Regions from separate parts of the Maritalea sp. S77 genome, predicted to be linked through region 2. Evidence: predicted binding sites of a transcription regulator. Region 2 holds the regulator's gene; each other region holds the start of a gene.
What was found. Region 2 encodes LexA, which represses DNA repair genes until DNA is damaged. Its sites were predicted from a motif close to TGTTCNNNNTGTGTTCNG; they were not measured.
Positions count from the first base shown of each region.

Region 1: ACP15Y_RS10955 (ImuA family protein) is a predicted target of LexA. The motif match lies at 1,477-1,494, and genes of this name have one in related genera.
Region 3: ACP15Y_RS04990 (PA0069 family radical SAM protein) is a predicted target of LexA. The motif match lies at 5,315-5,332, and genes of this name have one in related genera.

Region 1 covers NZ_JBNAGG010000003.1:31,808-40,188, forward strand. The annotation lists gene ACP15Y_RS10950 (Y-family DNA polymerase) at 1-639, opposite strand, end outside; gene ACP15Y_RS10955 (ImuA family protein) at 521-1,414, opposite strand; gene ACP15Y_RS10960 (alpha-amylase family protein) at 1,647-3,665, opposite strand; gene ACP15Y_RS10965 (ABC transporter ATP-binding protein) at 3,681-4,787, opposite strand; gene ACP15Y_RS10970 (carbohydrate ABC transporter permease) at 4,789-5,622, opposite strand; gene ACP15Y_RS10975 (carbohydrate ABC transporter permease) at 5,624-6,499, opposite strand; gene ACP15Y_RS10980 (ABC transporter substrate-binding protein) at 6,657-7,946, opposite strand; gene ACP15Y_RS10985 (LacI family DNA-binding transcriptional regulator) at 8,261-8,381, shown strand, end outside.
Region 2 covers NZ_JBNAGG010000001.1:223,905-232,285, reverse strand. The annotation lists gene ACP15Y_RS01140 (manganese/iron ABC transporter ATP-binding protein) at 1-178, shown strand, start outside; gene ACP15Y_RS01135 (metal ABC transporter permease) at 171-1,025, shown strand; gene ACP15Y_RS01130 (metal ABC transporter permease) at 1,022-1,864, shown strand; gene lexA (transcriptional repressor LexA) at 2,611-3,324, shown strand; gene ACP15Y_RS01120 (ComEC/Rec2 family competence protein) at 3,337-5,502, opposite strand; gene gltX (glutamate--tRNA ligase) at 5,585-7,003, shown strand; gene gltA (citrate synthase) at 7,157-8,381, shown strand, end outside.
Region 3 covers NZ_JBNAGG010000001.1:1,040,808-1,049,188, reverse strand. The annotation lists gene ACP15Y_RS05010 (helix-turn-helix transcriptional regulator) at 1-648, shown strand, start outside; gene ACP15Y_RS05005 (hypothetical protein) at 677-2,296, opposite strand; gene ACP15Y_RS05000 (TetR/AcrR family transcriptional regulator) at 2,551-3,147, shown strand; gene ACP15Y_RS04995 (lysostaphin resistance A-like protein) at 3,144-3,914, shown strand; gene ACP15Y_RS04990 (PA0069 family radical SAM protein) at 4,084-5,232, opposite strand; gene moaB (molybdenum cofactor biosynthesis protein B) at 5,385-5,933, opposite strand; gene ACP15Y_RS04980 (uracil-DNA glycosylase) at 5,950-6,888, opposite strand; gene ACP15Y_RS04975 (tetratricopeptide repeat protein) at 7,065-8,381, shown strand, end outside.

The DNA.
Region 1 (8,381 bases), on a different contig from region 2:
CGCATTAATATGGTCTTTATGCAGCCTTAGAGCTTCAACAGGGAGAGGCGCCAAGCCGTGTTTTGTCTCAAAGGGGGGCAAAATTGAAAGCGGTTTTTCGGCATAATGTGCCAATGCCCATGCTGCGCCCATATTGTCGCTCAGGCCAAGCCGAACTTGATGCCCCATAGACTTAAGTGCCGCCATGATTTGCATGAGCATTTTATGTTCGCCCCCAAACAGATGATCACAACCTGTGATGTCCAGATAAATAATGTTGGTTTCCCCGGGGACCACAATGGGGGAAAAGCTTTTCAACCATGCTGCCCTTTGATGCAGCAAAGCGCGATCTGCTGCCGGATTATGAAACAAAGCTTCCAGCTCATGGCACAGGGCTTTAGCATCTGTTAGCCGCATTCCCGCATGCACGCCCATTTGGCGCGCCACTTCGTTCACAGCGGCGATATAAATGCCGTGGGCTTGCTGCTCAATCAGCGCAAAAGGTTTTTTGCCTTTGTGGGCACCATCCGTTTTGACTGCATTATTCGCCCCCTGCTCTTCCATTTTGCTGATGTTGACGGGGTCCTGCCGCCACGCGATCCGCAAATGTTCGATTGGCAGGTTGGGAAACCATATACAAAGGATACGCCGTGGTTTCATATTCAAAACTCCATGAACCGGTTTGCCCCGTACGTGCCCGCATCAAATGGGCTTTAATTTTGCGGGTGCCTGGTGCGCGCTCATCCAACAGGTTTTTGGCGCTGGGTTGGCTTTCAATTTGCCAACGGGAAAAGGCAGCGCTGGTGCCCTGACACTTATGGGGCCGGTGCAAAAATAAAGGGGTCAGCCCTTTTTGACAGGCCAGTGATAGGCGACGGGTTTGGGTAAAACTTGGATCTTGGGCATAGCCAACAATTGCTGCAAAGCTCTTGCTGTTGGCCGCTTCTTCAAGTGCCCATAACAAGTCTGTTTCGCTATGAGGTCGCACGAAGATGAACTGGCCTGGATCAAGGCCAAACGCCATCAACCCCGGCCCATATAAATGGCCTAAATCTCGCACTTCATAATATGGCGCACACCATAAAATTGGTGCGGTTGAATTTTGGTCGCGCAACAACATTTTGAGGCTGAGCAACATAAAACTCAAACTGGCCATATCCCCATAGGTTTTCGGGTAGATTTCGTGCACTGCAGGGCGTGTTAAAATGTCAGAAGAATGATGTTTTCGCCACCATTGCAATAAGGGGTCTTGCTGCTGATTTACAAAAGGAGGCAAGGAAAGCTGCTGCTTTTTGCCCGCTTCATCATTGGCGGGCGTTAGCGCCGCAGGCACATGATCGCCCGTATAAGCATGCAGCCCATACCCCTGCGCATTTGCCTGTTCAATGCGGCGCAGTTTTTGCTGCAATTGCAAAAATTTTTCCTTTTTGTCCATGCGCGTCATCCACCTCATTGCAAGACTCGTAAAAGTGGCCGTTCGTCGCCAGACTCCTTAAATGTTCACTTTTTGTTCTATTTGTCAAGATGTAACTATCTTGGGATGATCATTTTGCAAGACACGAAACAGGCTGATCATGATTTTAAACGATGCAGCATGTTCACATAAAAATGGCGGGCACAGCCAAAGGCTGCCCCGCCACAAGTGGCTCATCGCCAAGTTTATAGATTTAGTAGCTTACAGCTACCATCTGATGCCCTTGAATCTTATCTACAGTGAATTTGACTTCACCGGCGGCCTGCTCAAACGCCACATCTTTATTATCGGGCACCAATTTCACGGCTGAAACTGGCTTGTCGGTTTTTAAAGCCACGTCAATCTGGCGCAGTTCTGGCAGATCTTGGATGATCTCGACAGGCTGGCCATTAAACGTGCCCCGCAATTGTGGGGTTGCGTATAGTAAGTGCACAATGTCGCGGTTTTCTGCATCTTGCGCACGCACAGTTACCCGACCACCTACAGGTAGGCTGGTGGTGACTTTGCGTTGATTATCCAACAGCAAATTCACCAAATTGCCGAGCACCCGGCGGTGCACCACAGCGCCTGCCTCGAAGTAGATCGAGAACATGGGATAAGGCAAATAAGCCACACCATTATGCACCACACCAGCAGCAAATTCGCTCGGCTCTGTGTGGTAAGGTGTGTTCATATGGCCGTTAAAATGCTTGTGGCAACGGTCGAAATAAGGGTCAAACATTTGCCCCAGGCTTTCGCCCTCCGTCACTTTCAAGCTGTAGCCTGTTTGCCCCAGCAATACGGGATCATGCACAAAATCTGCGGCAATGTTCTTGGCATAATCAGCGTAAGCATTTTCAAATTTTGCTGGGCCCGCAATGTCAGCCCCGAAGTCAAACAGCGGCTTTTGCGTTTCTGCATCAACGCCCGATTGACCGGTCAAGAGCAAACGGCCGCCTTGATCGACAAAGGCCTGCAATTTTTGCTGCAGCTCGGCACCAATATGCGCTTCATCCGGCACGATGATCAGGCGATAATTCGCAAACTCGGCGTCCACATCAATAAAGTCGAACAATTGATGTTCTTCCAAAAGCAAGCGCGACGCGCCCTCATCTGCGATATTGTTCACTGAAGCGGGTTCCCATGTGGGAATATTTGGCGAGTTGATCGCCCGCACGGATAGCACCGCAATTTCAGCAACATTTTTGGTGTTCAAGCACCATGGCTCTTTATCTTCCACTTGCTTATAGGCCTCGCCGATAATGTCATATGTGGTTTGGGTGATTTCGCCGCTTGGGTGCAAATGATCGCCAATGGAGCACCGGGCACCGTGAGCCAGCATAAAGCCGCATTCATATTGCAACGCCGTTGGATGTTTGAACGCACCAAATTCGCCCCAAGTGGTGTGGAATTTTCCAGTCATGCCCAAATAGTCGGCGCCAATGGTTTCCGCATATTTCGCGCCAATTGGAAAATGCTCGTAGCCCCAGCCGCCTGTGGGCAGAGATTCAATTTCCAAATGTTCGTTAAAGTCCAAAATGGAACGGTCGCCCAGCGTCAGATTGCCGTGATTGTGCACCACAGGCATATCCGCCCGCAGCACTTTGGCGGCAGCCGTGGTGCGGCGCATATATTCAGCCTTGGTATGGGCGGCGTGGGTCAAGCGATCTTCTTCTTTGGTCCAATCCAGGTCCATTTCCTTCATTTGCTGCAACGCCGCTGGGCTGCATGAAGGATATTGGTGGGCAATGTCCAAAAAGATGCCATCGCAATCTGAAAAGAGTGTCGCCACTTCTTCAATTTGCGCTTCCAAAAAGTCCATAAAGGGTGTTGAGAAATCCAACAGTCCCCAGCGCACTTTTTCCTGCGTGCCCAAATTGCCACCAGCAAACAAAAACTTGCCTTCAGGGGTGATCACGCGCCATTCAGGATGTTCACGACAGCTCAATTCGTCCCATGCGCTTGTGATGTAAATGGGCACCCGAATGCCCTCAGCCTTCAACGCGTCATATTGGGCGCGCAGCAGGTCGAAGTTCAGGCTTGGGTGGCGCTGGCCAACTTTGCCGTCATAATAATTCCAGCCATGGTGGCAGCGGGCAAACAAGGTGACGGAATTAACGTGGGCACGCTTAAACGCGCTGGCAAACGCTTTGCCGTCAAATTTTTGACCCACTTCGGGGATGGCTTCACTGGTGTGGAAGTCCAAATGGACTTGCCGAAATGCATTACTCATAAATAATCCTGAAAACTATTGGCTGGCGCCATAAACGCGTTGAACGGGAAGCGAATTTCCTTCTGAATCAAACAAGTGCAACTTGCTTGGATCAGGGGAAATTGAGAGGTTTTCGCTCGGTTCAAATTGATGCTGACCGGGGCGAACCAAAGTCACTTGATTGTCCTGCGGAAGCGCAACAAACATCACTGTTTCGCTGCCCAATTGCTCTGCGTGGACCAAGCCGCCTTTGATGCCATTTTCATCTTGCACCCAGCCATTGGCGCGCACACCAACTGTCAGATTGTCACCAATATTGACGCTCAAATTGTGGTCTGGCTTGAGTTGCGCTTCAACATTTGTGCCCAACACAGAAACGGCCAATTTGTCGCCTTCAGTTGCCTTCACCATTGCCGGCAAGAAGTTCATTTTTGGTGTACCCAAAAAGCCCGCAACGAACTGGTTGATCGGCTCATTGTAAAGCTCAAGTGGCGAACCAATTTGTTCGATATAGCCGTCGCGCATCACCACGATTTTGTCGGCCATGGTCATGGCTTCCACTTGGTCGTGTGTCACATAGATGGAGATGGCTTTTTGCTGGCGATGCAGCTTGATCACTTCAAGGCGCATATGGGCGCGCAGATCCGCATCCAAATTCGACAAAGGCTCGTCAAAAAGGAACACTTTTGGATCGCGCACAATCGCACGGCCAATGGCCACACGTTGACGTTGACCACCAGAAAGATCGGCTGGCCGACGCTCCAAATAAGGCTCCAGCTTCAGCACCTTTGCGGCGGCATCTACTTTTTCTTTGATCTTATCCTTCGGCACCCCAGCCATGCGCAGGGCAAAACCCATATTTTGTGCCACGCTCATATGCGGATAAAGCGCATAGTTTTGGAACACCATGGCCACACCACGTTGGTCTGGTTCAAGATCATTGATCGGCTCGCCATCAATCGAAATGGAGCCGGAGGTGATATCTTCTAGTCCTGCAATGGTGCGCAAAAAGGTGGATTTACCGCACCCTGAAGGGCCCACAAACACCACAAATTCATTGCCCGACACATCAAGGCTTAGGCCGTGAAGAGCTTCATGTTTTCCATAGTGTTTAACCAGGGAGTTGATTTCTAAATTTGACATTTTACTTTCCCATACCTGCCATGGATTTCACGAAATATTTTTGGAACAGGGTGAAGATCACCAGCAGGGGCAAGGAGCCCATGGTGATCGCGGCCAACATGCCCGGCCAATCGGTGGCGTATTGATCGCGGAACCGCACCAAGCCCAGTGGCAAGGTTTGCACTTCGCGCGAGGTCATCACGATCGTGGCAAGCAAGAATTCGTTCCAAACGGAAACCAGGTTAAAAATTGCGACGGAAACCAGAATTGGTTTGGAGAGTGGCAAAACCACATACCAAAGCCGCCGCCAGGGGCCACAGCCATCAAGCTTTGCCGCTTCTTCAAGTTCGCTAGGGAATTCATAGAAGAAGGAATACATAAGGATCACCGAAAACGGCACGCCAAATGCGGCATAGGGCAAGATCAGCCCCAAATGGGTGTTGAGCAAATTGGTCTCAGACAAGAGCACATAAACGGGCACAAGCACCGCATGTACCGGAATGGCAAAGCACAGAATGATCAACAAATAGAGGGTACGACGGAACGGAAATTCCATCCGCGCCAGGGCGTAAGCCACCATGGCCGAGATGAACACGATCAGCACAACCGAGAAGAAGGATACGATGATCGAGTTGAGGAAATAATCCCGTACCCCGGCGTCCCACGCCTCGGCAAATTTACCCCAATTTGGGCTTTCAGGCAGCCCGATTGGGTTGGTGAACATTTCCCGTTGGCTCTTTAGGGCGCCGATGAACATCCAGCTCAAGGGGAACAGGATCATCACAGCATAGGCACCCAGAAAGAGATGCATGAAGAAGGCTAGTTTTCTGGTTTTTGGAAACAGTTTCGTCGCCATATTACCATCTCCTCGTCAAGCGGTGCTGCACAAAGCCAAAGGCCAGAGCAATGCCAAGGAAAATCACGCTCATCGCATTGGCGTGGCCAATGTTGGAGAATTCAAACGCGTTACGGAAAATGTAGGAGGCCAACACTTCTGTTGCGGTGCCGGGGCCACCATTGGTGAGAACATACACCAAGTCGAACACTTTAAAGGCACTGATCACGGTGAGCAAAATCGCGGTCACGATCACATTGCGAATCAAGGGCAATGTAATGTGGAAGAAAGAGCGAATATGTTTACAGCCATCCATGCGGGCGGCTTCATAAAGCTCTTCGGGGATTGATTGCATGCCGGCCAGCAAAATCACCATCATAAAGCCGGTATATTGCCAAGCACCCACAAAGATCACGCCATAAAGCGCGCTATCGGGGTCGCCCAAAATACCATTGCGTGGATGGGGAATATTTAACATCGCCAACCAGTCTTGGATTGGGCCGATATTGGGATCAAGAAACAGGCTCCAGAGCAAGCCGATGGCTGCGGTGGACACGACGATTGGGGCAAAAATAATGGTGCGGTAAACGACCTTGAGACGGCGTACGCCCCGATCGAGCAAAGCGGCGAGCACAAGGCCCATGCCAACTTGTAGCACCACGGACAAAATGCCGAATTGAATATTATTGACCAGCGCCAACCAGAAGGTGTCGTCGCCCCAGATTTCTTGGAAATTTGTAAAGCCTACAAAACGTTGCGGCCCGCCGAAAACCTCTTGCCGAAACAGGGACCATAAAATGGTTTGCATAAGCGGCAAAAAGATAAAGGCACCGAGCAACAAAAGGCCGGGTAGGAGAAGGATAAAGGTTGCACCTAAATCCTTGCGGTTCTTGCCCATTTGGTCGTCCCTCCAAAGCGAAGATGCGAATGGTGTTGGAAATTACGCGCAAATGGCGCGCAGAATTGCAAACAATGTGCTGCAATTTAATGTCTCAGGGCCTGCATTTGAGGCCCTGAGACACCAAGATGAAACCTGCGATCTAAATTAGATCGACTTACATGGCATTCTTGATTTTCTTCGCTTCTTCCTGAACAGTTGCCATCAACTCTTCAGGGCTTGTGCGACCATCAATCACGTCTTGAATACCACGCTTATAAACGTCCACCAGTTTACCATTTAGGTCTACATCAAGGATCGGTGCAAACCCGTCATAGTTCGGCAAATCCGCCACCACTTCTTGAATGGTTGGGTGAACTTCGTCAGCATATTGATCAACATTCGCGCCGTTCAACGGGATACGCGCTGCTTTCACCAAACGCTGTGCCTGCACTTCGTCGGTCAACAACAGTGAAACAAAGTCAGCAGCCAATTCTTTGTGCTCAGATTTTGCACTGATTTGGAAGCCTTCTGTCAGACCCAAAATGTAGTTTTGATTTTCTTTTGGCGCATCAGAAATGGCTGGGAATGGCGCAATTGCATATTTGCCGTCAAAGCCTTGATTGTCGAAGCCAGATGCACACCATGTGCCGCAATAATCTGACATGCCGCCACCTGAGGTAAAGATCGCGTCAGACATATCTGCAGTTGTGGCATTTACGCCAGGTTGGAAACAACCGTCTTTTTCCATGCGGGCGATGAATTCAAGCGCTTTCACATAACCTGGGTCTGTGAACAGCTCGTCTGCATCATTGAGCAAACGCATATCTTTCAGCATGTTCTCTGAACCCACATATTGTGAGGTGATCATAGAAACATAGTGAATGCCGCGCCATTGGTCTTTGTTGCCCAAAACGGTGAATGCTGCACCGCCGGCCATTTCTGGCACTTTTTTACAAGCTTCGAACATTTCATCGCTTGTTTTTGGGAATTCCATGTTGTTTTCAGCAAAGAAATCTTTGTTGTAATACATGTAAACCGCGATGGAGTGTGTTGGCACGCCATAGGCTTTGCCGTCCATGGAGAATGGGCCAAGCATTTCTTCGCCGATATAATCCAACCAGCGGCCTTCGCCCAATTCGCTAACATCCGCAACCAAGCCGTTGCGTGCCAGTGAAATTGAATCTTCAGAACCCCAGTTGAAGAACACGTCTGGACCATTGTTTGATGCCAGTGCGACAGCCAGACCTTTTTTGTAGCTTTCGCCATCAAACGTTTCGAACTTTACAGTCACGCCAGGATGCTCAGCTTCGAACTGCGCAATCACATCTTCCCAGTTCTGGTTCACGCCATCACTGGTGGAAGACAATTCCCATACTTTGAGTTCCTGCGCCAATGTTGGCACTGCAAGCGCCAGACCAAGCCCTGTGGCCAGTGCGGTTGATTTAAGTGTTTTGGATAGCTGCATTGAGTGTCCTCCCATTTGCACAAGTCCAATGTCGACATATGAGCTCTATTCGATCATCTCACATTGATATGGAGAAGCGATAGATTATCTTTAACTCGTTGTCGAACCGTTTCGATAAATTCACATAATCACGCCTGACAAATTCAAGTCAAGCGTAAAGCTAACTATCATATATAAAATTTATTTTCAAATACGAATATCATATTCTTGCTAAAACCCCTACTCACAGGGGCTTGGCTTGCTTGCCATGAAATGAATAATCCGCTATACCTTTAGAAAATAAGCAGATTTCAATTTATAAAATCGGTTCGATAATGACCACTATTCGCGATATTGCTAAAATTGCCGGTGTGTCGATTTCCACCGTTTCACTTGCGTTAAATGATTCCAGACGGGTCAGCGCAAAAACTTTGCATAAAATTGAACAAGCTATTC
Region 2 (8,381 bases):
TCTCGAACAAACATTTGGTGGTGTGTTGCGTCACTTTGTCCTTGGCGGTTCGGATCTGCATGATGATGAAGACACGCGCCAATTTGCTGTCATCACAGATGATGAGCGTCCCTTGGTGCTTTATGGTGAGCAAGATAAAATGGAAACTCAAACCAAAACGAATAAGTCGAATGATTGATCTGTTGTTGGAGCCATTTTCATATGGCTATATGCGCAACGCCATTTGGGTTACGGGCCTTGTTGGCGGCGTTTGCGCTTTCCTCAGTGCATATTTGATGCTCAAAGGCTGGTCCCTGATTGGCGATGCGCTTTCCCACTCAATCGTGCCTGGTGTCGCAGGTGCCTATATGCTCGGCCTGCCGTTTTCCATTGGCGCATTCTTTTCAGGCGGTTTAGCGGCCGCAGCCATGCTATTTCTCAATCAACGCACCAAGTTGCGTGAAGATGCCATCATTGGCCTCATCTTCACCTCCTTCTTTGGACTTGGCCTATTCATGGTGTCGCTATCCCCCACCTCAGTAAACATTCAAACCATCGTACTGGGCAATGTGCTCGCCATCACGCCGACAGACACGATGCAATTGGCCATCATTTCCATCATCACGCTGGTTGTCTTGGGGGCCAAGTGGAAAGACTTCCTCGCCGTATTCTTCGATGAAGACCACGCGCGCTCAATCGGCCTGCGGCCTAACCTGCTAAAAATCATATTCTTTACGCTGCTCAGCGCCGCCACCGTCGCCGCACTGCAAACAGTGGGTGCGTTTCTGGTAATCGCTATGGTCGTTACCCCCGGCGCAACCGCCTATTTGCTCACGGACCGGTTCCCTGTACTGATCATGTTGAGCATCGCGATCGGGGCCCTCACCTCTATCATTGGCGCTTATTCCAGCTATTTTCTTGATGGCGCAACTGGCGGCATCATTGTTGTGCTGCAAACGCTTTGCTTCCTCACAGCGTTTGTGTTCGCCCCAAAACACGGTTTACGCGCCCAGCGCGCACGCCGCAATGCACAGGTGACATCATGATGGAATGGCTAGAAACAAGCCTATTGGCGTTTCAATTTCCCTTTATGCAACGCGCTTTTGTCATTGCCATTTTGGTTTCGATCCCAGCCGCACTTCTATCTTGCTTTTTGGTTCTTAAAGGCTGGTCCTTGATGGGTGACGCCATTTCCCATGGCGTGCTGCCAGGCATTGTGCTCGCCTATATTATGGCAATTCCCTTGGCCATTGGCGCATTTGTTGCAGGCATGGTTTGTGCGCTCGGCACCGGTTACCTGAAGGAAAATAGCCGAGTGAAGGAGGACACCATTATGGGGGTCGTCTTTTCTGGCATGTTTGCGCTTGGGCTCGTGCTCTATACAAAAATCGAAACTGATGTGCATCTAGACCATATTCTGTTCGGCAATATGTTGGGCACTAGCAATGCCGACCTAATGGAAACCGGTATTATCGCCATCATTCTCACAGTATTGGTTATTGCGCGCTGGCGCGACCTCAAACTCTATGTATTTGATCCTCAACACGCCGCAGCGATTGGCTTGCCCGTACGCTGGCTGCATTACGGTTTACTGGCCTCAATCTCATTGATCGTTGTCGCCGCACTCAAAGCCGTTGGCATCATTCTCGCCATTGCAATTCTTATTGCACCAGGCGCGATTGCCTATCTGCTTACCCGCAAATTAGGCCCGATGTTGATCATCGCAACAACCGTTGCCGTGTTTAGTGCCTTTACCGGCGTTTTCATCAGCTTCCATTTGGATAGCGCACCCGCGCCCACAATTGTGCTGGTGATGACCATATTGTTCATACTAGCATTCTTCTTTTCGCCCGCTGCCCAGCGCGCGCATGAGATCACAAATTGATAAGGGGGCGCGCAGCCCCCTTTTTTGATGTTTAGAGGCCAATATCCTTACGGATATGAGCGCTCAAATCTCCAACATATGCGCGGCGAACGCGTTTTGAACGTCCACCGAAATTGGCTTGACGCCGGCTGAAGATTTGGCGCCAAGCCAAACCTAATCGTTCGAAAATATTAAGTGTTAAAGCATGTTGTTTTTTCATGTTTCCTGACAAACGCGCAGCCGCGTTCGTTCTCCGAAATTGGAGTTGACAAAATGCACGCAGCCACACGGAAACCCGCGCGAAAACGCACGATTAACGATGAGTTCTCGGACGCAGAAACAGCGCCTAAGAAGGGTTAGTGTTGATGTTGTGACAGCGAGGACGCAGCCATGACGTCCTCAAAAAGAACGTCGGTTATTTAGAAACCGGCGTGGAACGCGCCGGGGACGTGTGAAATTTATGATTAAGGTTCATAATGTTCCCCTTTGCTGGTTGCGGTGTCGGGGCCCCAAAATATGGGAGGACACCCCAGTTGAAGTTACACCAATCGCTATACGTTGTTCGTTTTACGATGTCTATATAGGGTGTGACATTTTGTACATTATGGAAATGGCTGTTGCACATTGGCAACACGCACCCTTTTCACCAACCATTGCAAATCATTGAAAATATGTCACTTTTCGAGGGCGCAAATCCGGACTTGCAGAACATAGGAGGAACAGGTATGGTTGTTCAACATTTGTTCCGATTCTAAAAAGGAAGTCCAATGCTGACCCGCAAGCAACATGAATTGTTGATGTTTATCCATGAACGGATGAAGGAAAGCGGCGTGCCCCCTTCATTCGATGAAATGAAAGACGCGTTGGATCTAAAGTCGAAATCAGGCATTCATCGCCTAATTACCGCGTTGGAAGAGCGCGGCTTTATCCGCCGCCTCCCCAACCGCGCCCGGGCAATGGAAGTGGTTCGTTTGCCAGACAGCATGAACCCCTCTCTTGGTGGCAAGAAGGCTAAGTTTGAGCCTAGCGTCATTGAAGGAACACTAGGCAAAGCACCTGAGCCTGCGCGTCCAGAACCAATGTCTAACGATGCACATGCACCAGTGCATGTGCCAGTGATGGGCCGCATCGCTGCGGGTGTCCCCATTGAGGCGATTCAAACCCAATCCCATACTGTTGCGGTTCCCCCTGAAATGCTCTCAGGCGGTGAACATTATGCGTTGGAAGTGCGCGGCGACTCCATGATCGATGCTGGCATTTTTGATGGCGACACTGTGCTGATCAAAAAGCAGCAGACGGCCACCAATGGCGAAATTGTTGTGGCGCTTGTGGATGGCGAAGAAGCAACGCTGAAACGCTTGCGCAAAAAGGGCAACTCCGTTGCACTTGAAGCCGCCAACCCGGCCTATGAAACGCGAATTTTTGGTCCGGATCAAGTCGCTGTTCAAGGTCGATTGGTCGGCCTCTTCCGCAAATATTAGGCTTTAAGCGGATCATTTTTCGCCGTAATCAATTCGCCATGGCCGCGCTTGATCGTGCACGGCATGGCGAATGCTCCATTTAGCTTCGCCGTTTATCTCGCCTCTAAAGTAAGCTGCAGCTGTCCCAAATCGGCGTATATCCCAATGCCGCAGCATTTGGCTAACACCCGCACAGCTTTGGTAAAGTGAATCCTGCTCCACAATCAGGTCAACCAGTCCGCAGTCTTCCCGAACAGCAATTTTGTCGCGTGCCAGCAAGATTTTTTGCCCAGCGATATCGGCAATACAGCCGCGCGGATCACATTGCCCAGTCAACAATTGATCTTTCAAATCAACGCCCAACCACTCCGCCCAAACACGGGTAGTAAAATTATTGCCGATCCGATTGACCTGCGCCCACTGCCCATCATTTTGCTTCAGGAAAACAGAACGTGTTTGATCGGAAACCAGAAGATCAGGTGTTGACGCTGTGCCGAAAAGGCTGATCATTGCTATCACAAACAATGGCGGCACAAATCGCCATGCGGACTTCAGGATCAAAAACACCATGAGCGCGCCGCCACAAACGGGCAAAACCCAACCTTGCAGCGGCGCAACATAAGTCCAGTCTCCTCCAAGATGGGTGAAAAACTTAGCTATAGTAATAACCTGCTCAATGCCCCAACCAGCCATGTGCAGCACGGGTGTTTCCAATCCGAATGGCATCAACACGCTCGCAAAAATCAGTGCTGGAAGCACAAAGAACCCAACCAATGGCACGGCCACAAGGTTCGCAAACAATCCAAATGGTGCAAACTGGCTGAAATGCACCGCCGCAATGGGCGCAGTTGCAACGCCAGCTACCAAACTGGTCAAACTTAACCCGCCCCAAAAACGCGACCACGCGGGCCATCGCTGCACCTGCCGCACATTTCTAGTCCATTCATATACGCCAACGAGCGCGCCAACGGCGGCGAAAGACAATTGAAAGCCCGGTTTAAACACTTCATTGGGATAGAGAATAATCATCAGGATACACACAAGTGCCACGTTCCGCAGCGTAATAGCGCGTCGCCCCAACAGCACAGCAACAAATGCAATAATGAGCATAATTGTGGCCCGCTGCGTTGCGATATTTGCGCCAGAAATACCCAAATAGAACAGTGCCGCTGCCATGGCCGCAATTGCAGCAATCGTTTTGCCAGGCATTGAAAGTGGGAACATTGGCAATGCCAACAAAAACCGAAGTCCAAAAAATATGCCGCCAGCTACCAAACTCAAATGTAATCCAGAAATGGCCAACAGGTGAGCCAATCCGCTCACCGCAATTTCATCTCGCAAATCCGGAGCAATGGCTGATTGATCACCAATGATAAGTGCGCGCGCAATCGCCGCATCCCTCGGGGCCATAGCCGCGGTAAATCGCGCTGCGATGGCATAACGTATATCAAAGATCAGATTTCGAACATTTGCCCAACCAAATCTATTCGATGTTGCTTGAAATTGAATGGTCTCCAGCGCGGAGCCATAAGCACCAATTCCATCAAAATAACTATGAAACTGCGGGTCATAGCCGCCAGGATAAACTGGTTTCGGCACAGGTATGAACCGAGCACGTACGGCAATATTCTGTCCGATACGTGGAAAAAGGCGTGGCTCATAATGCTTCGCATCAATTGTTAGGCGAACAGACTTAACCGCCTGCAATGCAGTTGGCACCTCTTCGCCCAGGCGAACGACCACACGCAAATCGTCGCCAGGGCGCATTTCCAATTCAACGATTTGACCTTCTATGGTGCCAGCGGTGGGATAAGACAGCAGTGGCGTACCGCGCAAAACACCTGTCGTGGCCATCAGCGCCACGCCAGCCGCAGCAAATGCCGACATCAGCAAAACATTTCGTGCAACCCAATGCCGCGCTGCGAAAATGGAGCAAAGAAACAAAACTAGCGCAACAGCCGGATAAAGCAGAAAGGGCGGCTCCATCGGCAACCCTACATAAATGCAAATACCAAGGATCAATGCGAACGGGACCAATACGATGCGCCGACGCGCAAAAACGGCACCATCAATCTTAGGTCGCGCGACAGTTCTGTCACCCGATTGAAATCTTGGTTGATTACCCTTTGCCCTAAAAAACTGATCAATAAATGGGCGTCGGGCGGAAATATGCTCTAAATCAATATCTTTAAGTGACACGCAACATCCCGATCTTGCGCAATTCTGCTCCTATGGTACACAGGCAAACAAAATTCTCCAACTTTTCCAAAATGAGTGCTTCATGAGCAAACAAGTCATCACCCGCTTTGCCCCTTCACCAACCGGATTCTTGCATATCGGCAATGCCCGCACCGCGCTATTCAACTGGGCGTTGGCAAAATCTTTGGGCGGTCAAATGCTATTGCGTATTGAAGACACAGACAAAGAGCGCTCAACCGAACCTGCAATTCGCGCGATCATCGATGGCTTGGATTGGATGGGATTGGATTATGATGGCGAACCCATCATGCAGTCAGAGAATATTGAGCGTCACAAAGAAGTCGCGCAGCAATTGTTAGATAGCGGCCACGCTTATAAATGCTACTGCACACCTGAAGAACTGGACGAGATGCGCGAAAAAGCCCGCGCCGAAGGTCGCAATGCATTTTATGATCGCCGCTGGCGCGACAAAACTGAGGCAGATGCCCCTGCTGGCCTGCCTTTCGTTGTGCGCATCAAAACACCACTCGAAGGTGAAATCGTAATTGACGATAAAGTGCAAGGCAAAGTCACATTCAAAGCAGAAAACCTAGATGATTTCATCATCTTGCGTTCAGATGGTTCGCCAATCTATCAACTAGCCGTTGTTGTTGACGACCATGATATGGGGGTGACCCACATTTTGCGTGGTGACGACCATTTGACCAACTCCGCACGTCAAACCGTGATTTATAATGCAATGGGTTGGGATGTCCCTGTGATGGCACACACGCCGCTTATCCATGGTCCCGATGGTGCAAAATTGTCCAAACGGCATGGTGCCCTTGGCGTTGGCGAATACCGCAAAATGGGCTACTTGCCAGAGACAATCCGCAACTATTTTGCCCGCTTGGGCTGGTCGCATGGAGATGAAGAAATCTTCAGCTCAGAGCAGTTTATTGAATGGTTCTCTTATGAGGGGCTCAACAAGGCTGGCTCGCGCATGGATTTTGCCAAGCTGGAAAATTTGAACGCGCATTACATCAAAGAAGCCGACGATCAACGCCTGTTTGGTTTGATGGTTGACCTAACTGAAGAGTTGGGCTTTGAAGTGCAAAAGGCAGGTCTTTTGGCGCACGAGGAAACAGTGCTTCGCGCCCTCCCCATGCTAAAGCCACGCGCCAAAACAATTTTAGATCTCATCACAGGCGCCGAGTTCATTTTTGCCCAACGCCCGCTGCAATTTGAAGAGAAAGCTCAGAAAGCGCTCGATGCAGACTCCGTAGAAATGCTACGCGAGCTTGAGCCGAGGCTTGAAGCCATCGAAAGCTGGGATCACGACACCATTGGCGAAGTGATGCGCGGATTTGCAGAAGAAAAAGAGCTGAAATTCGGCAAGGTCGCACAACCTTTGCGGGCAGCGCTAACCGCTAAGGCAGCATCACCCGGCTGCTTCGATGTGCTGGAATTGTTTGGCAAAGAAGAGAGCCTTTCCCGTCTAAAAGAAACCACTGGCGTATAAATACCTATCGGATTTTAACTTTCCCTATCGGTAACTTGCTAAATGGGAACAAATCCGATACCCCAAAGCCAACCCAACCCTTGGGCGACAAGTTTGACGTTAGTGGGGGCGTAGGACTTTAGTCATTTTTTGAATCTTGAAGGAGGCCTTATAATGACCGATCGGATTGCAAAATTAGAGCTAAATGGCGAAAGCTATGAGTTCCCAGTATTGTCAGGCACAGTCGGACCCGATGTAATCGACATTCGCACTCTTTATGCGAAAACTGGACATTTCACATTTGACCCGGGCTATACATCCACCGGTTCAACCGAATCTGGCATCACCTATATTGATGGCAACCAGGGCACTCTGCTCTATCGCGGCTATCCAATTGAGCAACTGGCTGAAAAGTCGAGCTTCTTGGAAGTTTCCTATTTGCTATTGAATGGCGAATTGCCAAGCAAAGCTGAATTTGCCGAGTTTGAAGAGAAGATTACACGCCACACCATGCTCCATGAGCAAATGGTGAAGTTCTTTGAAGGCTTCCGTCGCGATGCGCACCCAATGGCGATCATTTGTGGTGCAGTTGGTGCAATGTCCGCATTCTATCATGACTCTACAGACATTACCGATCCTAATCAGCGTGTGATTGCATCACACCGTTTGATCGCAAAAATGCCGACGATCGCAGCATGGGCCTACAAATATTCTGTTGGCCAACCATTTGTCTATCCACGCAATGATTTGGGCTTCGCAGCCAACTTCTTGCGCATGTGCTTTGCTGTGCCGGCTGAAGAATATGTCGTGTCACCAACAATGGCCCGCGCCATGGACCGCATCTTCACATTGCATGCCGACCACGAGCAAAACGCTTCAACCTCTACAGTTCGTTTGGCTGGCTCTTCTCATGCGAACCCATTCGCATGTATCGCTTCTGGTGTGGCTTCACTTTGGGGCCCAGCTCACGGCGGTGCAAACGAAGCATGCTTGAATATGCTACGCGAAATCGGCTCCGTTGATCGCATTCCTGAGTTTATCGCTCGCGCGAAAGACAAAAATGACCCATTCCGTTTGATGGGCTTTGGTCACCGCGTTTACAAAAACTTTGACCCACGTGCCAAAGTTATGCAGCAAACTGCGCATGAAGTGCTGTCTGAATTGGGCGTCGAAAACAACCCAACATTGCAGGTTGCACAAGAGCTTGAGCGGATCGCTTTGGAAGATGAATACTTCATCGAGAAGAAGCTATACCCGAACGTCGATTTTTACTCTGGCATCATCTTGGATGCGATTGGCTTCCCGACTTCCATGTTCACAGCCATCTTTGCGTTGGCACGGACCGTTGGTTGGATTTCACAATGGAAAGAAATGATCGACGATCCAAAACAAAAAATCG
Region 3 (8,381 bases), 820 kb from region 2:
GATTTGCGCACGCAATTGGGCGTCAGCCAACGTACCCTGATGCGCGAGTTGGCGGCGTTGAAAGAGGCGGGTTATCCGATTGACTCTGACCGAGGACGAGGCGGTGGCATTCGGCTGGATGGGCGCTGGGGCATCGAGCGGCTGAACCTAAGCCATTATGAAGTGATCGAGCTGATCCTCTCCCTCGCGATTGTCGAAAGCCTGCAATCGCCGTTGCTCACCAGCAACCTGAAAGCCATTAAGCAAAGGCTGTTTCAAGCCTTTCCACAAAAGCAGCGCAGCGCTGTTAGCAATATCCGCAAGCGGGTGATGATTGGCGATAACGCCAACAAATTTATGCTCTCAGAATATGCGCCTCCGCCACAACAAATCTCCGAGCGCATCGCCGAGGCGTTCCTGCAGCAGGGGCTGTTGGAGATCGACTATCAAAACGAAGCCATGGAGCGCCGCACGCGGGTGATCGAAGCCCAATATATCCTGCTCAACTGGCCGATCTGGTACATCATCGCCTGGGACCACCTGCGCGATTCGTCTCGCGTGTTCCGCATTGACCGGATCAAACAGGCAAAGCTGGTGGAGGGCAGTTTCACCCTGCGCCCGAAAGAGGATTTTACCGGAATTTATCGGCCATTTTATCAGACGATTTAAAGGGGAACATCGTGTCGAAAGTCTCAGCTTATTTCAGTCGTTGTGCATAATCTTTTAGCTGATCTCTAAGTACATGGTCAGTATTGTAGAAATAGAAGCGAAGTTTTTCCATATATTCCGCATCTGGATGGCTATTTCCACCCGAGAGTAAAATATCAATTAGCATTGCACGTATTTTGCTACCTTGTGCAAGATCTGACATGTCGTTCAATATGCAATTGTGTAAATATTGAACGAAATGGATACTGATTTCATCTGACTTTGCTACTCTTAAAAAGACTTTTCCAATTGTCGTTGCTGCACCAATAGGAATGATCCATAGGTCAGTCTCATCACTATTTTGTTTCACCGTATGGGGTGAGTCTTGTTCTATGTGTTTGCTTGCAACTACCCAATTGCCTAGAACATGGACTATTTCATACAATAAACGTGCACTTGTCGTTGGGAACTCAGAGTGTTTATCAAAGCCCGGTGCAGACTCTGTGTAGCAGTTTACCAGCTCGTCGGCGAAGTGCTGAAGATACATCAGCCACATATGATAGGGCAGTCCTTGGCGTATGGCTTCGTTCACCATTATATCAAAAAAACGTATGGCTACGAACGTGCAATCTTTCCAACAAGTTTCCTCAAAGTTATCAGGAGGATCGTTTAAATTTTCGTGGTAACTGGTTTTTGAACCGGCCCGAATATGATTGATGACGTAATCTCCGACAGGTTTCCATACTGCAAGCCGCTCTGCTGTTCTTATATTGCTAAACAAATAACTCAGTAAATAGTTTTGCTTGGCAATTGCATATCCAAAATCACTATTGATGTTCTCGTTGTTCGATATTTCTTGATATAGCCTGCTACTGCTTTCTGAAATTAAATCTTGCATTACCTTATCCGCAAAATTGAAGCGGGATTGCAGTCTAATGGACATTAAATCCGGTAATATATCAGGTCTCATAGAAGTAATGAAGCTTCGAAGTTCATTTGACTGTAGCAAACTTCGGAGGATACTTTCCGCTTCTGCTTGCACCTTGTATTGGCCAGGCACGAGCTTCGACGTCCAGCTGATGCTATGCCTGAATTTTTCGTATACAGCTTCGAGAGTTCTTGTTTTTTCGTCTTTGGCTTCTTCGCTTTGGCCAGTTCTGAGGGTTTGCACATTTTGTCGTGTAAACCAGTTTCTATTAGCAAGCCAGTCGTGCAATTTCTGTATTGAAAGCTCTCGATTAGCTGTCCTTTCAATTAGTTTAAGATTAGGTCCCATGAAGTGCAGTAATTCAGCAAATCGCTGTGTGAGGAGTAGCTCCTGAGTGATTTTACCAATTGCCGAAATTGAGTTGGAACCTGGCTTTAGTATGTTGTTGAGTACGATTGCCAATAACATCCAGCAAAAAGCAACTAAGAAAGCAGCTTGTTGAGGCGTGAAGTTTCCTCCTTTTTTAAAGCTGATCAGGTCGCATATTTCAGGTTCATTTACATAACAGGGCTGCCCCAGAACGTAGAAAAACTCGAAATATAGTACCAATAGGATGGCAAGAAAGGCTAGCGGAATTTGGTATTTCAAATGTAGCTGGACACGAAGGCGGGTCACAGGAGGAAGAATTGCATAGAACGCCACAAATAGCGCAATAAAGCCAAGAAATCCGTCGAGTGTCATTTAGAAAAACCTAATAAAACTAGAATGAGTTGATTCCGACGATATAATATTAATTGATTGAAATCACGGCAAAATATCCGGAACGACGTCCCCAAAATAATGGAGTACCGTGTGGGGACACGACAATTGGGGCGTGCACTCCGATCAGGCGGAAGCGGTTTTAGCTGGCGGATATTAAGGCGTCGCCTATCCGCTGGCTTTTGCTATTGCATTTACCGACATATGTCGGTATAAACGCCATTATGCGAACAAGATTGACGAAAAATGATCGCCGCGCAGGTATTCTGGCAGAAGCACGAAAGCTATTTGCGGCTCGAGGCTATGCGCGCACCGAAATGGAAAACATAAGGCTTGCCTGCCAATTGTCGCGCGGGGGGCTTTATCACCATTTTGGCAACAAGCGTGCAGTGCTAGACGCATTGGTGGAAGAGGAGATATTGGCATTGGCTGATGTGCTGCGAGAAACCAGCGTGTGGCCAATTGCCGTGTTGCTAGATGCTGGGTCGTGCCATTTGGGCAACGACCCTGGCATCGTCGCCAATCTGAACACCAAAGAAGAGCAGCTGGAATATCTGTCCAGTCTCGAGGTGGCGATGGGGCAGCATTTGAACAAAGTGCTGGCCTTGCGGTTCGGGGACATCATTCGCCCCGAATTTGACGCAGGTCATGTGGCGGAGCTGTTTCTAACGGTCAATATGCATATCAATCGGCGCCAAATTCTCGGCGAATGGAACGATGCACAGGCCGCAGGATTTGCGGCAACCGCGCTTCAAGCCCTGGAGAAATTCTTAAAAGATCCATCAGAACTACAATCCGCAATTGCAGAACTCAAAAAGGTTGGGAATGCATGATGCCTGTGCTTTTTCTCGGACTTACATTTGCCATATCACTCGCCGGCTTTGCGTGTATCTGGGCAATCCCGGCCGCCAGATCTCCCGAAACAGCAGTGGGGCTGCCATTCTGGCTGATCATGGTGTGGGGGCCGACACTGGCCGCACTGTTGGTGAGTGCTAAAAACGGAAGCTTACCCGACTTATTGAGCCGTACCGTCAAACTATCGACAGTGCCGCCCGAAGTTTGGCTTATGATCATCGCACCCATCATACTGCTTCTTTTGATGCGCCCACTTGCGCAGGAGGCAACAACACCGCTCAATGTTGGGCTCCTCTTCGCGATGATTGGCTTTAACCTGATCCTTGGCCCATTGGGCGAGGAACTGGGGTGGCGCGGCATTCTTCAGGAACATCTAAACCAAAGATTTGGCTGGTTAGAAGCATCATTGATTGTGGGAGGAATCTGGTTGATTTGGCATTTGCCCTTATGGGCAATCGACTCGCCCCACGCGCAGATCGCGCTGCCACTTTTTGCGGTGCACGTTATGCTTTACTCTGTGATCATCGGGGCAGCCTACACAATTTCTGGTGGCTCAATATTGCCTGCAATCTTGATACATTTGTCGGTCAATGTTGCTGCAAATCTAGCCATATTTGCAGGATTTAAAGATCCCAACTCGTGGTTTTCCATGAGCATCGGGCCCTATCTCGTGCTTGCGATTTGCGCGTGCATTATCGTTTTTGCACGAACCGGACAATCCGGCCTGCGGTGGCTGCCCTTCTAAAAGCGTTATGGCGAATTGCATATTTGAACGGCAGAACAATGCCGCACTAAAAAATGTCCAGAGCGCCGCCCCAAAATGTTGGAGTACCGTGCGGGGGCACGACGATTGGGGCGGTCGCTCTGGTAGAGAGCTAAGTCTGGTGGCTAGCGGGCCAAAGGATAGGGGAATCCTAGAACAGACTTAGCTGCGGGTCGTCTACTTTCGGAGGTGTAAAAAGGTCAGTACGCAAATGCGGCAGGCGCTTTTTCATGCCGTAGCGTTCCAGCGCCAGATCAAACCGGCGTTGTAGCGAGAAGGCATAGGGGCCTTGCCCGGCCATGCGCGAATGAAACCGCGGATCGTTTTCGCGACCTTGCCGCACATCGCGCACAAGATTGAGCACATGGCGCAACCGGTCCGGATAATGCCGCAGCAGCCATTCGCGGAACAATTGCCGCACTTCACCGGGCAGGCGCAGCATAATCATGGCCGCGCCACTTGCCCCATTGGCAGAGGCAGCGGCCAAAATCTTTTCAATCTCCGCATCATTGATCGCCGGAATGATAGGGGCAACCGCCACAGAAACGGGAATGCCCGCTGCTGACAACAACTCCACCGCTTCCAGCCGCCGTGCGGGTGAGGACGCACGGGGTTCTAACTTTCGGGACAAAAGATGGTCGAGCGAGGTGATGGAAATGGTGACATGCACCAGATTTTGCTTGGCCAACTCGGTCAATAAATCCAAATCCCGCACAATCAGGCTGGATTTGGTGGTGATGGTGATCGGGTGCTTATGCGCCACGAACATTTCAAGCAAGGCGCGCATGATCTTCTTGTCGCGCTCAATCGGCTGATAAGGGTCCGTGTTGGTGCCAATAGCAATTGGTTTCACACCATATTTCTTATTCAGCCATGCTTCATAAAGCCGATCTGCAGCGTTGGTCTTGGCGTAAAGTTCACGCTCAAAATCCAGCCCTGCCGAATGGCCCAGATAAGTGTGTGTCGGCCGGGCAAAGCAATAAACGCAGCCATGCTCACACCCGCGATAAGGGTTGATGGAGCGGTCAAAATGAATGTCCGGTGAGTCATTTTTGGTGATGATGCTCTTGGACTTTTCGTCCCGAACCGTGGTTTTCACCGTCTCCAACGCATCAAGGTTGCCCCAACCATCATCCATGGTCTCGCGGCTATAGGGTTCAAACTTTGAGGTTTGATTGGATTGCGCGCCGCGGCCGCGATTAAGATGTGGTGCGATAATGGTGCGCGACAACACATCCGCATCGCCGCTTTTTGCGATACGCGCCAGGCTTTCCGGTGAGGGCGGAAATACTGCGTTCATTCCCATTTTAGTCTCCGTGCCTTTGGCGCAAATAAGCGCGCTCAGTTCAAATCAGTTCAGAACCGATTCTTAGCACAGAAATGAGAACAAAAAAAGAACATTTAACGCGATTTTAAGAAGTTCAACCGCGCCGAAAACGGAGCTAAGCCCCGTCAGTCATGGTCTGGCGCCACATTTAGGCGGGGGATATTATCAATGAAATTGCACGGCTTGTGACGACTATCCAATTGATAATTGATCACGCCCTGCCAGCCATCACGGCAGGCACCTTTAGAGCCGGGTAGGCAGAACACCAGCGTGTCCCGCGCCAAGCCTGCCGTGGCGCGGCTTTGCAAGGTGGAGGTGCCAATCTGCGCAGCTGAATATTGATGGAACAGCACGGAAAACCCATCAATACGTTTGTCGAACAACGGCTCAAGCGCTTCTGGCGTCACGTCGCGCTTGGCAAAGCCAGTACCGCCTGTGGTGATCACCACATCAATGTTCTCATCTGCGAGCCAAGGCTCAACCACGCCACGAATGGCGTCCACATCATCTTTGACGATTTGCCGATCCAAAACCTTGTGACCGCTTTCCTCAATCATGGATTTGAGCAGCGCACCGCTATCGTCATTTTCCAGGGTACGCGTGTCGGACACGGCCAAAATGGCAATGTGCAGCGGGATAAGGGTTTTGGATTCGTCGATATTGAATTTGAACATTGCAGCTCACAAGAAGTTAGGCGCTGATGGCGCGTTTGAACTTTAACATATCATGCCAAACAAGCGCCTTTTGCGCGGGCTTGTTGAGCAAATGAGAAGGATTGAGGGTGGCGAATGCTTGGGTGCTGTGCCCATCGATTTCCACTTTATGAGCCTCGCCACGCAGGCGCAAAATGCTGCCTTTTTGGTTGAGGACCGCGTGAGCTGCCTGTTCCCCCAAGCAGAGGATGAAATCTGGCTTGATCAACCCCACTTGGCGTTGGAAAAATGGCATGCAAATATCATGCTCAATCGGCGAGGGGCGACGGTCGCCCGCGGGTCGCCAAGGTAAGATATTGGTGCGGTACACATTTGCATAGTCGAGTTGGATGGCTTCCAAGATCTTTTGCAACAGGATGCCCTCTGCCCCTTGGAAGGGGAGGCCCACCATATCATCCTGTTTGCGCGGGGCACCGCCGACAATCATGATGCGAGCATCTTCTGGCCCTTCGCCAAATACAAGCTTATCTGCATGGCGTTTCAGCGGGCAAGCATCAAAATTGAGCAAGGCTTCGCGTAAATCTTTGAGGTTCTCAGCGGCCTTGGCCGTCTTTTGCGCGACTTCAACCTCAGTTTTGCCCGCAAGGTTTTGCTGTTTCGCAACAGGCTTTGCGTCCTGTTGCTCCAATAATGGATTGGCAATTGGTCCTGACCCGTGGGACACGCCACCTGATTGCGCTGGGGCAGACTGAATTGGAGCCTGTTGCTGCGGTGCGGGTGCGCTGACGGGTGCCTTCGGTGCGGCAAACCGATCGATTGCTTCTTCTTCCACCGCCAAGTCGACACCCATCGCATCATACCATTCCAAAAGCCCAGCAAGGCTGGCAGTATCCGCATCCAAATAGGCAGCGCCGGGCACAGGCGCAAAGGCACCTTTTTCGGTTTCGTCTTCTGATGGTGGGGCAGTGTCGCTCATAAAACAGTCTTAGCGCATGAATTGACGTGCGCCTAGCGGTTCACACCGAAATTTGAACGAATTTTTGCGCGAAAAATTCCGCACACATCCTTGCGCCTCAGCCATAAAATCGCCAATCTATGCGTTAAATATCGCTTTGACCGAATCCAAATCAATTAAGGGCTATCCCAAACGTGATGAATTGTTCAAAAAAATTGCAGCACCTCGTTCTGGCTTCAGCAATGGTGTTGGGACTAAACGTGACCGCACACGCGCAAGACACGACCAACATCGAACAATTTTCGCTCTATCATCCCTCGATTTCCGGCAGCTATTTGGCTGGTCGCGGGGCGTTTGAGGATCGCGAGAATGATCTGGCAGCGTCTTACTTCCTAGATGCGCTGGAAGCGGATTGGGGCAATATCGCCCTATTGGACCGGGCGTTCGTTTCTTTAGTGGCCGCCGGGCGCGTGGATGAAGCCGAAATGGTAGCAAAGCAATTGCTGAGCGTTGAGCCAGAGAACGAATTGGCCCGCATCGCCGTTGGCGTCGTGGCACTCAAAGAGCGTCGTTATGCGTCCGCGCTGAAGGCGCTGGAAGGCATGTCTAAGGACTCGCTGTTCGGCATCACCGGCAATGTGATTTGGTCTTGGGCACTAACCGAGGAACGCGGTGGCCTCGCTGGCGTGGAAAATCTTGAACCCATAAGCCAGCCTGGTTTTAAAAACTTTCTGGTTTTCCAAAGCGCTTTAATGGCCGACCTCGCAGGTAATGCAAGCCAAGCCAATGCGCTTTATGAGCAAGCATATGAGGCCGACCCATTTGTGTTTCGCATCGTGGAAGCCTATGCGCGCTTTTTGGGCAATCAAGGCAAACATGATGAAGCGCTAGATGTGATCCAGCGCTACAATGATCGCGGGCTAACCCATGTGAACATTGAAGTGCTGGGCGAAACCTTGCAGCAAAAGAAGCGTCCCGGCCGCATGTCAGATAATGTGCAACAGGGCGCAGCTGAAACGCTACGCGGATTATCTTCCGCCTTGTCGCGCGAGCAAGCCTCAGACATCTCAATCGTCTTGATGCGTTTGGCGAGCTATCTGCACCCAAAATCAGACCTCATTAAATTTTCAATTGCGGATTTGATGGAGCGCGCAGAGCGCTATGAAACGGCGAATGCCCTTTATGCGCAGGTTGACCGCAAGTCGCCATTGCACGGGCAAGCATTGGTACGCACCGCTGAAAATCTGCAAGAAATCGGCGATATTGATGAAGCTATTCGCAAGCTTTCAAACTTGGCAAACACCATGCCGGACAATTTGACCGCGGTGATTGCACTTGGCGATGCCTTGCGTCGCGATAAGCGATATGGCGAAGCGGCAAAAGCCTATGATCGGGCGCTGGATATGACTGGTGGCGAACGCGCCATTGATTGGCACCTTCATTATGTGCGTGGCATCGCGTTTGAACGCGAAGGCGAATGGGAAAAAGCTGAAAGCGATTTCCTAAAAGCGCTG